DNA from 3 places in the Raoultibacter phocaeensis genome. Region 3 is predicted to be linked to each of the others. Evidence: predicted binding sites of a transcription regulator. Region 3 holds the regulator's gene; each other region holds the start of a gene.
The links. Region 3 encodes LexA, which represses DNA repair genes until DNA is damaged. Its sites were predicted from a motif close to CNAACANNTGTTNG; they were not measured.
Positions count from the first base shown of each region.

Region 1: FJE54_RS02780 (Y-family DNA polymerase) is a predicted target of LexA. The motif match lies at 2,613-2,626, and genes of this name have one in related genera.
Region 2: FJE54_RS01095 (replication-associated recombination protein A) is a predicted target of LexA. The motif match lies at 1,928-1,941, and genes of this name have one in related genera.

Region 1 is NZ_CABDUX010000001.1:692,812-697,251, reverse strand. Features, by position in the region: gene FJE54_RS02795 (TorD/DmsD family molecular chaperone) at 1-66, shown strand, start outside; gene FJE54_RS02790 (ATP-binding protein) at 138-1,793, shown strand; gene FJE54_RS02785 (response regulator transcription factor) at 1,797-2,483, shown strand; gene FJE54_RS02780 (Y-family DNA polymerase) at 2,677-4,005, shown strand; gene FJE54_RS02775 (hypothetical protein) at 3,998-4,336, shown strand; gene FJE54_RS02770 (type II restriction endonuclease) at 4,344-4,440, opposite strand, start outside.
Region 2 is NZ_CABDUX010000001.1:254,219-258,658, reverse strand. Features, by position in the region: gene FJE54_RS01100 (helix-turn-helix domain-containing protein) at 1-272, shown strand, start outside; RNA gene ssrS (6S RNA) at 1,643-1,811, opposite strand; gene FJE54_RS01095 (replication-associated recombination protein A) at 1,974-3,287, shown strand; gene FJE54_RS01090 (DUF948 domain-containing protein) at 3,549-4,376, shown strand; gene FJE54_RS01085 (AI-2E family transporter) at 4,382-4,440, shown strand, end outside.
Region 3 is NZ_CABDUX010000002.1:996,277-1,000,716, forward strand. Features, by position in the region: gene hflX (GTPase HflX) at 157-1,449, shown strand; gene lexA (transcriptional repressor LexA) at 1,572-2,216, opposite strand; gene FJE54_RS12035 (hypothetical protein) at 2,332-2,634, shown strand; gene FJE54_RS12040 (ATP-binding cassette domain-containing protein) at 2,947-4,440, shown strand, end outside.

The DNA of each region.
Region 1 (4,440 bases), on a different contig from region 3:
GCGGCGTTTCTCCCAGTTGATGACCAGGTGCTCGGCGAACTGCTCGATGATGAGGCTTGCGGGTAATCGTTTCGGTTAGATGATCGAACAGTGGTTCGTTTCGGGTGGGTTCGCATGAGCAAAGCGGGTGATTCGTGATGAAGAACATGAAGCTTCGCGGGAAGACTACGATCGTGCTGATCGTGCTTCTGGTGGTGTCCGTTGCCCTCAACGTTGCCTGGAGCGATATGACCCAACGCGAACAGGCTGAGGCCGAGATGCTCGAAAAGGCGCGCATCCTTGGTAGCGAGATGGATGCTGTCTGGGAGTTCATGGACATGAATCAGGCGCGCATCGACACCGATTCCGACGGGACCTACAATTTCAAAGGGCTGTACTGCGCCATTGCAGGCAAGAGCATCGCCAAGATTCTCGAGCGCGATACGAACTACGTCATCCGTTACACCAATCAGGACCCGCGCAAGAAAGCCTCGATGTCCGACGAGTACGAAGCCGATGCCATCCGTATGTTCAAGGACGGCACAGCGAGCGAGAAGTACGGCATCGAAACGTTCGAAGGCCAAGAGGTGTTTCGCTACGTTTCTCCAATCTACCTCGAAGAATCGTGTCTCGATTGCCATGGTGACCCTGCGGGCGAGCTCGATGTGACGGGCTATCCTAAGGAGGGTATGGATGTCGGCGATCTTATCGGCGTCACGAGCATCATCATGCCGATCGATATCTACATGTCGGGAATCCAGGATAACGTTACCCGCCAGATCGGGTATTTCTCATTCATTATAATCATGGTGATCCTTGCCGTGTATTTCCTCATCACCCGCATGATCACGCATCCGCTCACGCAGGTCGAGGATGCCGTCGAACAGATCGAAGGCGGCAACTTCGAGGTAAACCTCGAAAGCATTCAGGCGAACGGCGAGATCAAAGACCTTGCGATGAAATTCGATTTCATGGCTGCCGAACTGCGCGATCTGTACAGCAACCTCGAGCGGCAGGTCGAAGTACGTACCGCTCAGCTCGAATCTGCCAACGAAATGCTCGAAGAGCAACGAAGCCAGCTTGCGAAAGTCAACGAAGAGCTGCAAGCGGAAAACCAGTACCAGTCCGACTTCCTTGCGATCATGAGCCACGAGCTGCGCACCCCGCTCACTTCGATCATCGCATTCACGGAGATATGGCAGAGCGCGAATGCCGCACGCAGTGACGACGAAGCGGCAGCGGTGAGAGAGGTCAAGGAGAACGGCCAGCTACTGTTGCAGATGGTGAATAACATACTTGAGATGGCACGGGTCGAGGCGGGCCGAACGGAGCTGATCGTCGAACCGTTCGACATGATGGATCTGATCGGCCTTGTGGAGCGGAGCCTCGGATTCCTTGCCGAACAGCGTTCGATCGAGCTGACCGCCGTCGTGCGCCCCGACGTTCCGATCATCAATGCCGACTGGGAAAAGATCAGGCGAATCGTGGAGAACCTTGTTTCGAACGCCATCAAGTTCACACGCAAGGGTGGCCATGTTCGCATCGAAGTGAAGTACGATCGGGTGCGTGAGCAGCTTTCCATCGAGGTATCCGACGATGGCGTCGGCATCAAGGAAGAGCACCTTTCGGATATTTTCGAACGGTTTACGCAAAGCGACAAATCGTCGTATCGCCGCTACGGCGGCAGCGGGCTTGGACTGGCAGTTGTCAAGGAGCTCGTAGAGATGCACCACGGGAGCATCGAGGTGCACAGCGTGTACAAAAAAGGGAGCACGTTCACCGTGTTCATCCCGACGGGCAACGAAAAGGAGTAGCGCGTGGCAAAGATCCTTTTAGCCGATGACGAGCCGAGCATGCTGAATCTGATCCGCCGTATTGTGGTGGGGGGCGGATACGAGTTCTGCTATGCAGCCGATGGGGACGAGGCGATCGAGGTGTATCGGCAAGAGCAGCCCGATCTCGTCATCCTCGACGTCATGATGCCGAAGCTCGACGGATTCCAAGTATGCCAAGCGCTGCGAAGCGAAGGTGCCATCATTCCGATCGTGTTCTTGACGGCGAAGGGAGATATCGTCGACAAAGGGGCGGGTTTCAACGTCGGCGGCGATGATTATCTCGTAAAACCGTTCGATCCGGAGGAACTGCTGCTGCGCATCGATGCCCATCTCAAACGCAACGAGCGCATCATGCCCAAACAGCAAGGCGACTGCGTGATGCTTGAGGGGCTTGAATTCGATACCAAGCGATCTCGCGTAACCATCGAGGGGAAGCGCATTGACTTCACGCCCAAGGAATTCCAGATTCTGTTCTTGCTCGCGAGCCATCCGGGCGAAGTGTTTACCCGCGAACAGCTCATCGAGGCGGTGTGGGGGGAGGAGTTTGTCGGCGAGACATCGAGCTTGCCCGTGTTCATACGCAAAATCCGGGAGAAAATCGAAGAGGACCCCTCGCATCCGGTGTATCTGCAAACCGCGTGGCGCTCAGGGTATCGTTTCGGGAACTAAACGCTCATGCGGAAACGCTTCGATAAATTCGTTTAGCCCGCAGCCGCGGCGGGCACGCTTTGCGAAGCTCCTGTGAGTTTCGGTGCAGCGAAGCGGGCGCATCCGTTTCACGTCCGTTGAACGCTTATGCGAACATATGATCCTTTTTGTGCTATGCTCGAAGGCTAAGGCCGCTATCGAATGACAGGAAGCCATGAGCGAGGACCGCACCTATGTATGCATCGACCTGAAGACGTTTTACGCTTCGGTAGAGTGCGTTGCGCGCGGACTCGATCCTTTTGCCACCAACCTCGTCGTAGCCGATCCTGAACGCACGCAAACCACCATCTGCCTCGCTATCACTCCTGCCATGAAAGACCTCGGAATTCGCAACCGCTGCAGGTTGTTCGAAATCCCCGAAGGCGTGCGCTACATCACGGCCAAGCCGCGCATGCGCCACTACATGGAGGTCTCGGCCGACATTTACGGCATCTATCTGCGCTACGTCAGCGCCGAAGACATACACGTGTATTCGATCGACGAATGCTTCATCGATGCGACCCCGTACCTCTCGCTATATGACGTGACGGCGCGGGAGTTCGCTGGCATGCTCATGAACGCAGTCTTCACCGAAACGGGCATTTGCGCGACGGCAGGGGTGGGAACGAACCTGTTTCTGGCGAAGGTCGCGCTCGACATCACGGCAAAGCACGCAAGCGACAACATCGGGTATCTCGATCAGGCTGAATTCGAGCGGCTCATTTGGGATCATCAGCCGATTACGGATATCTGGAATATAGGCCCTGGCACCGCGAAGCGCCTCGCAAAGTTCGGGGTGCACGATCTACGCGGCGTATGTCGGCTCGACGAAAGCGTTCTGTACTCGGAGTTCGGCGTAAACGCCGAGTATCTGATCGATCACGCTCACGGCATCGAGCCGTGCACCATCGCCCAGATCAAGGCCTACGAGCCGCAGGGGCGATCGATGTCGAACGGGCAGGTTCTACCTGGCGACTACACCTACGATGAAGCGCTCGTGGTGCTGAAAGAGATGGTTGATCAGCTTGTGCTCGAACTGGTAGAAAAGAGTCTTGTTGCCGAATCGATCTCGCTTTCGGTCGGTTACGCACGCGAGACCGCATCGGAGGATCGCGGAGAAGAACAGGCCTTCCAGGGCGAGCATGGCAAACGAACAGGATGGGGCGCTGGTTCGCGGACAGGCGGTACGCGCAAACTCCATGAGCGAACGAATTCCCTGAAACGGCTTCTTCCTCGTTTTGAAGAGCTGTTTGCCGATACGACCGATCGTGCGAAGCCCATTCGTCGTATCCATGTGGGATTCGGGTCGATTCTGTCCGAAGATTTCGCTACGGTCGATCTGTTCACCGACATCGAAGCCGAGGCGCAGGAGCGAAGCTTGCAGAACACGGTTCTCGCCGTCAAAGACCGTTTCGGCAAGAACGCGCTTGTGCGGGGTACGAGCCTTACCGAGAAAGCAACTGCGCGCGAGCGCAACGAGCAGGTGGGAGGTCATCATGCGTGACGACCGCGCCGACCGCGCCCAGCAATTCATACCGTTCGCCGCATTGAAGGGCTACTACGATCTTGTACGCCAACGTGAACGCACGCCTGAACCGCGGCGCGAGCAAACCGAAGAGCATGCGCTGCGGTTGTCGCGTAAGCTCGCACAGGTGCGTAAAGGCTCTATGGTTGCCGTCACGCACTACGACAAGGACGCTTACTTGACTACGCGAGGGATCGTGACGGACATCGATACCGTTTTCCGCACGCTCACCGTGGTGAAAAAGCGCATGGCGTTCGAAGATATCCTCGATATCGAAGGAGAAGGCATTGCGGAGGACGAGGAGTACTAAGCGAAGATCAAAACCCTTGTTTTTCGAGCACGATGGAAAGGAATTCCTCGAAGGTGATGACGCCGACGAAATCGGTCCGAGGATAGTCTTTGTGATACGGTTCG
Region 2 (4,440 bases), on a different contig from region 3:
CGCTGACGGGCTACCGATGCCTCGTTGCGCTGCGTGACGAGGGACGGTCCCTTCCCTGTTGCGCTCTTGCCGATTCGCTTGCTGTGGACCGCAGCACGATTTCGACTGTGATCAAGCCGCTGCATCGCGCGGATCTTGTCGAGTTTAGCCGGGGTGCGGATAAGCGGCAGCGCGTCGTATCGATCACGGCCCAGGGCATCGCGAACGCGAGGGAAGCGGCGGCAGAGCTCGACCGTGCAACAGCCCCGCTCTTTGCCGGCCGCGTGCTGTAAATCCGCAACTGCGCCCCTTCATTGGCTGTGCGTCGTATCCCGAAACCGGCCATCCCTCGTCGGATGTGCACCGTATCCCGTAACTGGCTGTCCACTCGTCAGATGATCACCGCATTCGTCGATGACCAGCCTTTTCGCCGTCGCGAATCCCGCCTTCACAACAAACTCCCGCAAACAAGGTAATAGGATAACATATCAGGGACATGAAGGCCTTGGCTTTGCAGCGGGTAGACCGCTCGTCTCCTCAACCGCCGATGGCGCAAATGGGTCGCTTTGCGTTTCCCACTGCCACTGAAAGCGGGCGCGCTGCCTTGTGTTCCAGCCGTCGAAAACCAAGCTGCGCGACACCCGATGCCGCTTGCCGCCTCGCATGTGCGCGCCAAAAATCGTCCATATGGATGATTTTTGGTGAGGATAATCGACGTACCCCCTTGATCGATGTCCTGAACAGGCATGATGCCCATAGTTTCTCGAGACAGCCGGAACGGTGCATGCAGCGGTACCAGAAATCGTCCATATGGACGATTTCTGGCATGAGCGATTGGCATCCTCCAGCAGCGGAACCTTGCGCTGCTGTTAAGCCATGCTCGGCACGGCACCCTTCTGAGACGCGGGAAGCAGTTCCCGCCCTGCGGCACGGCTGCCGTAAGGGCGTCGGAAAGGGCCCACCGCGAGGACCACGGGTCGGCGGGGGCGCCCCCGCCGGCGCGCTCGGGGCCGCATCGGCGGGTGCGGGCATGCGGCGGCGGTGGACTTGCGGCGGAAAGCCGCTCAAAAGCCCAAAAACCGCCGTCGTGAAGCGTTCGGCGGGCTTTGAAGCGTCAACGGAACGCGCAGGCAATGGACCTCCGCATACAGCGAGAAGCCAGCGTGCCGATGAGCAGGGGTTATCGTTGTCAGGGAATTCCCTTGCATCGGTAACTCGTTACGAAGCCCTTCATGGCGGCGGTTTTTGGGCTTCGGGGCTCATCCGCCGCAAAAGGCTCCACTGCTGTCAGGGGCTCCGCCGCTACAAGGGATTTCACCGCTTTTTGCTGATATCGGCACGGCCCGGCATGGTGCCTCGCGGCCATCTGGTGCATCGGTGCTCCGAGCGGGTGTATGGCAACGGCGTTTTGACGATGGAAACCTCGCTCCGCTGCAGCGTCTCGAAGCCTTGACGGGAACATGGTGGTTGACGGGCGCATCATCCTCGGCGGATGTGCGTCTTCGGTTGGCATGCAATCTTAGGGGACTCGCGAGCCTCGCTGCCCGTAGCGCCTCGAAGATCAGGCGGGAGCATAGCGGTTGTCCCCAGGGATAGCTCTGGCGGATGCGCCTAGATCGTGGGGTCTCCGCAAAAGGAAAGGCGCCCGCACGCGGACGCCTTCATAAGCCCCACCCCTGGTCTAGGATGAACCCACCTCGAAAGGTGGGTGCTCGCAGCTGGCTTCCTGGCTTTCGTATCAACGGATACGAATCTCCATTCCACCCGCTATCTTGAGCTCCCTAAAATATAGCGTCGGTCCATCGCAATTGATGATCCAGGAGCAGAGCGTGCTTTGAGTATATGGGTGCCTTCGATAGAATAAAAGTCTTGACATACAACCGTTATCTGCATGGGACAAAGCATCCATGGCACCGGGCGCTCTCGTTCGCGCAGCGTTCATATGAAGCGAACAAAAGTTTGTGTTTATCGACGGTACACGGTACAATGAACGGATGGATAATCTGTTCACCGAAATAGAAAACGATGCCAAGCGGTCGGTCGCACCGCTTGCCGTACGCATGCGTCCGCGTTCGCTCGACGAGCTTGTGGGGCAAGGGCAGGCGGTCGGCCCCGGAAGCTGGCTGCGCACCGCCATTGAAAACGATTCGCTGAGTTCGGTCATCCTATTCGGCCCGGCGGGTACGGGTAAGACCTCGCTTGCACACGTCATCGCCGAAACCACGAAGGCAACGTTTGTAGAGGTGTCGGCGGTCGGGGGCACGGTATCCGATCTGCGCCGAGAAATCGACGCCGCAGAAAAGCGTCTGACGATGAGCAACTTGCGCACCATCCTGTTCGTCGACGAGATCCACCGTTTCAACCGAAGCCAGCAAGATGCTCTGCTCCACGCGGTGGAGGATCGCATCGTCGTGCTTGTGGGCGCAACAACTGAAAACCCGTTTTTCGAAGTGAACTCCGCACTCATATCGCGTTCGCGCGTGGTCGAACTCAAAGGTCTTTCCGATGACGATATCCGCGAGCTGCTCGATCGCGCCGTGTCCGACGATCGTGGACTTGCGGGTGCGTACAAGCTCGACGATAAAGCCGCAGACGCCATCGTGCTTCTGGCTGGCGGTGACGGACGAGGGGCGCTCACCACGCTCGAGCTCGCTTCCGGCATGCTGCGCGCAGGTACGAAGCAGAAACCGGCAGTCATCGACGAAGACACCGTGCGCGCAACCACGCCGCACCGCTCGCTTCCGTACGACAAGAACAAAGATATGCATTACGACATCATATCCGCGTTCATCAAATCCATGCGCGGCAGCGATCCCGATGCGGCGTTGTACTGGCTCGCGCGCATGATCGACGGGGGAGAGGACCCCAAGTTCATCGCACGGCGCATCTTCATCCTCGCTGCCGAGGACATCGGCAACGCCGATCCGCAAGCGCTGCTCATCGCCGAAGCTGCGTTCAAGTCCGCCGAGGTCATCGGCTATCCCGAATGCCAGCTTATCCTCGCGCAGGCTGCAACCTACATGGCGCTCGCACCCAAGTCGAATGCCGCGTGCGGTATTTTCGATGCACTCGCCGAAGTGCGAAAGGGCCCCCTGCGCAGCGTGCCCGACAACTTGCGCGACCGGCACCGTCCCGGATCGGATGAGTACGGCGAATACAAATACCCGCACAACTATCCCGGGGGGTGGGTGGATCAGCAGTACTTGCCCGACGGCCTCGAGCGCGGAGCATTCTATCAGCCGGGCGAGCGCGGGTGGGAAGCGTATCGCACGGATGCGGTTACGCGCGATCGCAAGCCGGGGCAGTAAACGCGGCTCGCATACTCGTGCGGTATCGACTCGCATGCGGCTCGCATACCCGTTGGCCGTCGGGCCGCACGCGGCTTGTGCGCCAAGCGCCGTCGGGCTGCACGCGGCTTTCATATGGGCGCTCGTGGCCATGCCGTGTTCTTCGCGCAGGTAACATGACAGAAACGCACTATGAACGCCCCATGAAAACACTCGCGCGCGCGTATAGAATCAATTCGTACCGTGGTATAGTTATTGATTCGAAAAGCGAGGAGGAGTTCAATGGATTTCGCTGAAATAGTACAGATCGCACTTCCTATCGTGTACGTTCTAGTCGGTGCCGCTTTGGTATGGCTCGTCATCGAGCTCGTGCTCACAATCAGGAAAACGCGCAAAACGGTCGATGACGTGCAGCGCCAGATACAACCGACCCTCGCAAACGTCGAAGAGATCACCGATTCCATCAAACCGATCGTCGCGAAGGTCGATCCGCTTGTCGAGCGCGTATCGCTCACCGTCGATGCTGCGAACCTCGAAATCATGCGTGTTGATCAGATCCTCGAAGACGTGAACGACATCACCGGATCGCTGTCTTCGGCCGTCGATGCGGTGGATACGGCGGCGAACGCCCCCCTCGAATTGGTGAACAGCGTGTCGAGCAAGGTGCGCAACGTGTTCAAAACGCGCAAGGCGAGCTCCGAATCGGTCTCGCTCGGCCACGAGCGGAATGCTCCCGAGCCCGAACCGAAGCATGCGCGCGAAGATAAAACCGTCGTCGAAACAGCTCAGGATACCGTGAAAGCGGCAGGTGCTGTGGCACAAGATGCGGCGAAGGTTGCGGCATCGATGGCTCAGGATGTTGCCCAGGCGGCAAGCGAAGGCGCCGATGAGGCGCGTGACCGCACGCGCGAGCGCAAGGCCGAGCGCGAAGCGGCAGCCGCAGAGCGCCAGGAATCGGCGGACAAAGCCAACGCTGCTGCGGCGCATATGGCCGATGCGGTGCATGCCGTCGTGGAAGCCGATGCGACCGCTGCCAAGGAGAAGTACTTCACCTACGGAGGAGAGCCTGCGGCAAGCGCTGGTGTGTCCGCCCAACCTAAAGCGGACTAACGTTCATGGCAGGGGCGAGCGCGGTACCGTCGGAAGGCGTGTGCGAAGAATCGGTTGAACAAAA
Region 3 (4,440 bases):
AAACACGCCTGTTGCCCGATGGGCGGCAGGCGTGCTAGTATCTAAGACTATTGTTTATTCGGGAAAGGATGGAGCACGTACATGGCCACAATAAGGTTGCGGTAAAAGCTCTTACTCGCATACACCCATCCGAACCTTTTGAAAGGCCATACTGCCATGACCCAATCCAAGCATTTCACCATTGAAGAAGTACGCGAGCGCGCTGTGCTCGTCGGCATAGACCGCGGCGATACGACATGGCCCGTCTCCGAAAGCCTTGCCGAACTCGGCAGACTGGCGAACACTGCCGGTGCAGACGTGGTTGCCTCCACTTCGCAGAAGCTCGACGCCCCGAACCCCCGCACGTTTATCGGTTCGGGCAAGGCGGAAGAAGTCGCCGACATGTGCCGTGCCCACAGCGCCGATGTTGTCATATTCGACGACGAACTCACACCGTCTCAGCAATCGAATCTCGAAAAAATCGTACCGCGCGATGTGAAAGTCATCGACCGCACGGCGCTCATCCTCGATATATTCGCGCTCCACGCAACCACGAAGGAAGGGCGTCTGCAGGTAAGGCTCGCGCAAAACCAGTATCTGCTCCCTCGGTTACGCGGCATGTGGGCGCATCTCGCTTCGAACCGCATGGGCGGCGGTGTCGGCTCGAGGTTCGGCGAGGGCGAAAGCCAGCTCGAAGTCGACCGCAGGATGGTGCGCAAGCGCATAACCTCCATCAAACGCGAACTCAAGCAACTCGCCGATGTGCGAGCGCTTCAGCGGGAGAGCCGCTACAAAAGCGGTATGTTCAAAGTATCGCTTGCCGGATACACCAACGCAGGCAAATCGAGTCTGCTCAACACGCTCACCGATGCCGACGTCCTCAGCTACGACAAGCTGTTTGCGACGCTCGATTCGACGACGAGGAAATTCGTGCTTCCCGAGGGACGGGAAATTACGCTCACCGACACGGTCGGCTTTATTCAGAAACTTCCCCATACGCTTGTGGAAGCTTTCAAATCGACGCTCGACGAGATTACGGGAGCAGATCTCGTCCTTCATGTGATCGACGCCTCTTCACCCGAGAGAGAGGCCCAGATCCGCTCGGTCGAAGAGGTGCTCGGGCAAATCGGGGCGCAGGATATCAGGCGCGTCGAAGTGTTCAATAAGATCGATTTGCTGGATTGCGACGAGCGAGATGCGCTTGCAAAGCGCCACCCCGACGCCGTAGCCGTGTCGGCGCTGACGGGAGACGGCATCGACGAGTTGGTGCAACGCGTAAGCTCGATCGCTTCGGCCCGCGACGAGCTGCTGAGGGTGCTTGTGCCGTACGGGCGGGGCGACCTCGTATCGATTGCGCATGAGCGCGCTTCGATCGTACGCGAAGAACATGACGAGGATGGTACGCGTATAGACATGCTGATAGCCCCCGCCTACACATCGATGTTCAGCGAGTTTCTTGTAACCGAGTAAGGCTCGACCCGATCGGCCGTCATACGAAAACGCCCCGACCGCAAACGATCCGCAGCGCGGTTCGATAAGCGGTCGGGGCGTACCGGCTCCCTCGTGAAACGCTAAACGGTACCGTAGTCGTTTTAAAGGCGCCTGAAAACAGCTACTACCTTGCCCGCGATAGAGCAATCGGTTGTGATGATGGGATCCATCGAAGAGTTTTCGGGCTGCAGACGGATGTGGTCGGACTCCTTGTAAAAGCGCTTTACCGTTGCGCCATCGTCCATGATGGCTACGACGATGTCACCGTTGTTGGCGGTAGGCTGTTCTTTAACCACTACGTAATCACCGCTGTTGATACCCGCTTCGATCATGGAGTCGCCGCGAACCGAAAGCAGGAACGCAGCCGCATCGCCCACGATATCGGTAGGAAGCGTGATGGTATCGGTGATGTTCTCTTCCGCGAGAATGGGAACACCTGCTGCGACGTCGCCCACAAGGGGAAGGTTGACGAGGTTGCCGAAATTCGGCTGCGACACTTCGGCCGAGCCGGGAAACTCGTGATCTTCGAGCTGGTAGGTGAGGGCAATTGAACGGGATTTGAGAGGATCACGCTTGATGAGCCCCTTGTCCTCAAGTGCCTTGAGATGCACGTGGACCGTGGAGGGGGAGGAAAGGCCAAGGCTCTGGCATACTTCGCGCACGGTGGGGCCGTACCCCTTCTCGCGGATGCAGCTCTCGATGCAGTCGAGGACCGCTTGCTGACGTTTCGTGACTTTTTCTGCCATAAGGCTTCCTTTCAAAAATTCGAACAAATGTTTGAGAAATAACTTGACATGAACCTTTGTTCGCCATATAGTATACACGAACAAAGGTTCTATGCAAGAGCAAGGAGGCAGTTTTATGAATAATTTCGAGGCGCGCTACTCCGTGGTGGGAACGTCCGCTTTGAAGGCCGATGTCTCCGGAATGCATGATCGTGCGGCGATTATCGAGTTTCCGATGCGCGAAGCATCGCACGGCTCGCATGCTGCAACCCAGGTGCATCGCTTCAGCCAGAAGCTGCACGACTCCGAGTTCGCTACCGAGGTTCGTACGGGAACCGTGCAAGGGAAAGCCTTCGGGCGCATAGCGCCGTGGCAATCGGTCTCCGCGGGTCTCGCTCTTGCCGTAGCTGCTTTCGCAACCATCTTCTTCGGCGTCTGAACGTTCGCCTATCCGGTCTTCCGCAGATGCTGCGTTCTGCGAGAAGCTGCGTGAGCGCCCTGGGAAACCGGGGCGCATTCTTTTTGCACGGAGAACAGGAATATGCTACACTTCCTTCGTTGAAACGCCACCGGGCGTTCTTACCGTATACGAGGAGAAAAGACATGCGCAAATAACGATTGCCTTCGGGCACCCATGCAACAAGCCGTATTCCTTTGTCGCAACCGGGTGTGCAATCGTTTTCTAGCATCGTTCCTCAGCTTCCTTTGCATAAACCCATTCGTTGCGCCTCTGATTTCAATGGAGGTCGCCATGTATCTGCACCTAACCGATGTGAGCTACGCTTACGAAGATTCGCCAACTTATGCCCTCGAAACCGTGACGGCAACGTTCAGCGAAGGCTGGACCGGCATCGTCGGCAATAACGGGTCCGGAAAGAGCACGCTGCTGAAGCTGTTGTGTGGAATCGAGCAGCCCTCAGCAGGGGCCATCAGGCCTGCACCGGCGGGTGTATACTGCGCTCAATCGACCGAGCATGTACCCGAGAACCTGTTCGACTTCGCAGTCGATTATACCCCGTATGCCGTTCGCCTGCGCTCGATGCTCGAGCTCGAAGACGAATGGCTCTGGCGCTACGACACGCTTTCCCATGGCGAGCGGAAGCGCGTCCAGATCGCTTGTGCGCTTTCGCTCGAACCGACGGTGCTCGCGGTAGACGAGCCGACCAACCACCTCGACGCCCGAACGAGAGATGTCCTTCTCAAGGCACTCGCCTCGTACAAGGGCATCGGCCTGCTTGTTTCCCATGACCGGATTCTGCTCGATGCGCTCGTCGGGCAGTGCTTGTTTCTCGACGCCGGGCATGCCGTATTGGTGCCCGGCACCTACACCGAAGCGAAGGCGAGCGTGGACATTAGGCTGCGAACCGCGCAAGCCGAGCGAAAACATGCACGCGAGCAGCTTTCGAAAGCCCAGGCCGAATCCGCGCGAAGAAAAGCCGTGGCAAGCAGAAGCGCGGCGCGGCGATCGGGCAAGAACCTGGACAAGCACGATAACGACGGACGCGCAAAGCTCCGATTGGCAGTTGTCTCGGGACAGGATGGAAAAACCGGCCTGCTCTCTGCCCAAATGGATAAGAAACTCGAAGCAGCTCGAAACCGCCTTGATAAAGCGCAGGTCAAGAAGGTATACGACAAGCCCCTTTCCATCAACGCCGAGCCTTCAAGACGACGCACGGTAGCGCATCTCGACAAAGGCAGCATCTCCTTGGGCGATGGACGCTGCCTTCGCCATCCCGAAGTATACGTGGGTCCGACCGATCGGATTGGCCTTCGCGGTCGCAACGGTACGGGTAAAAGCACGTTTCTCAAAGTCCTGCTCGATGCATCGGCTGAGGGGGTATCGCATCTCGCTTATATTCCCCAAGAAGTAAGTTCCGAAGAGGGAAGGGCAGTGCTCGATGCGCTCAAGGATATGGGTCCCGCTGCAACGGGCGAGGTCCTTTCCCTTGTCGCACGACTCAACTCTCCCCCTGAGCGCATCCTGTCGGGCGATGAGCTCAGTCCCGGCGAACTTCGCAAGGTTATGCTTGCAATGGGGCTGCTCGAGCGCACTCATCTCGTCGTCATGGACGAACCGACCAACCATCTCGATCTTCCCTCGATCGAGGCCTTGCAGGATGTTCTCGCACAATGCCCTTGCGCGCTCATCCTCGTTTCCCACGACGAGCGGTTTCTTGCGGCGCTCACCGATACAGCGTGGACGTTCGTAGAGGCCGATTCGCACACAAAGCAGCGAGGTGACTCT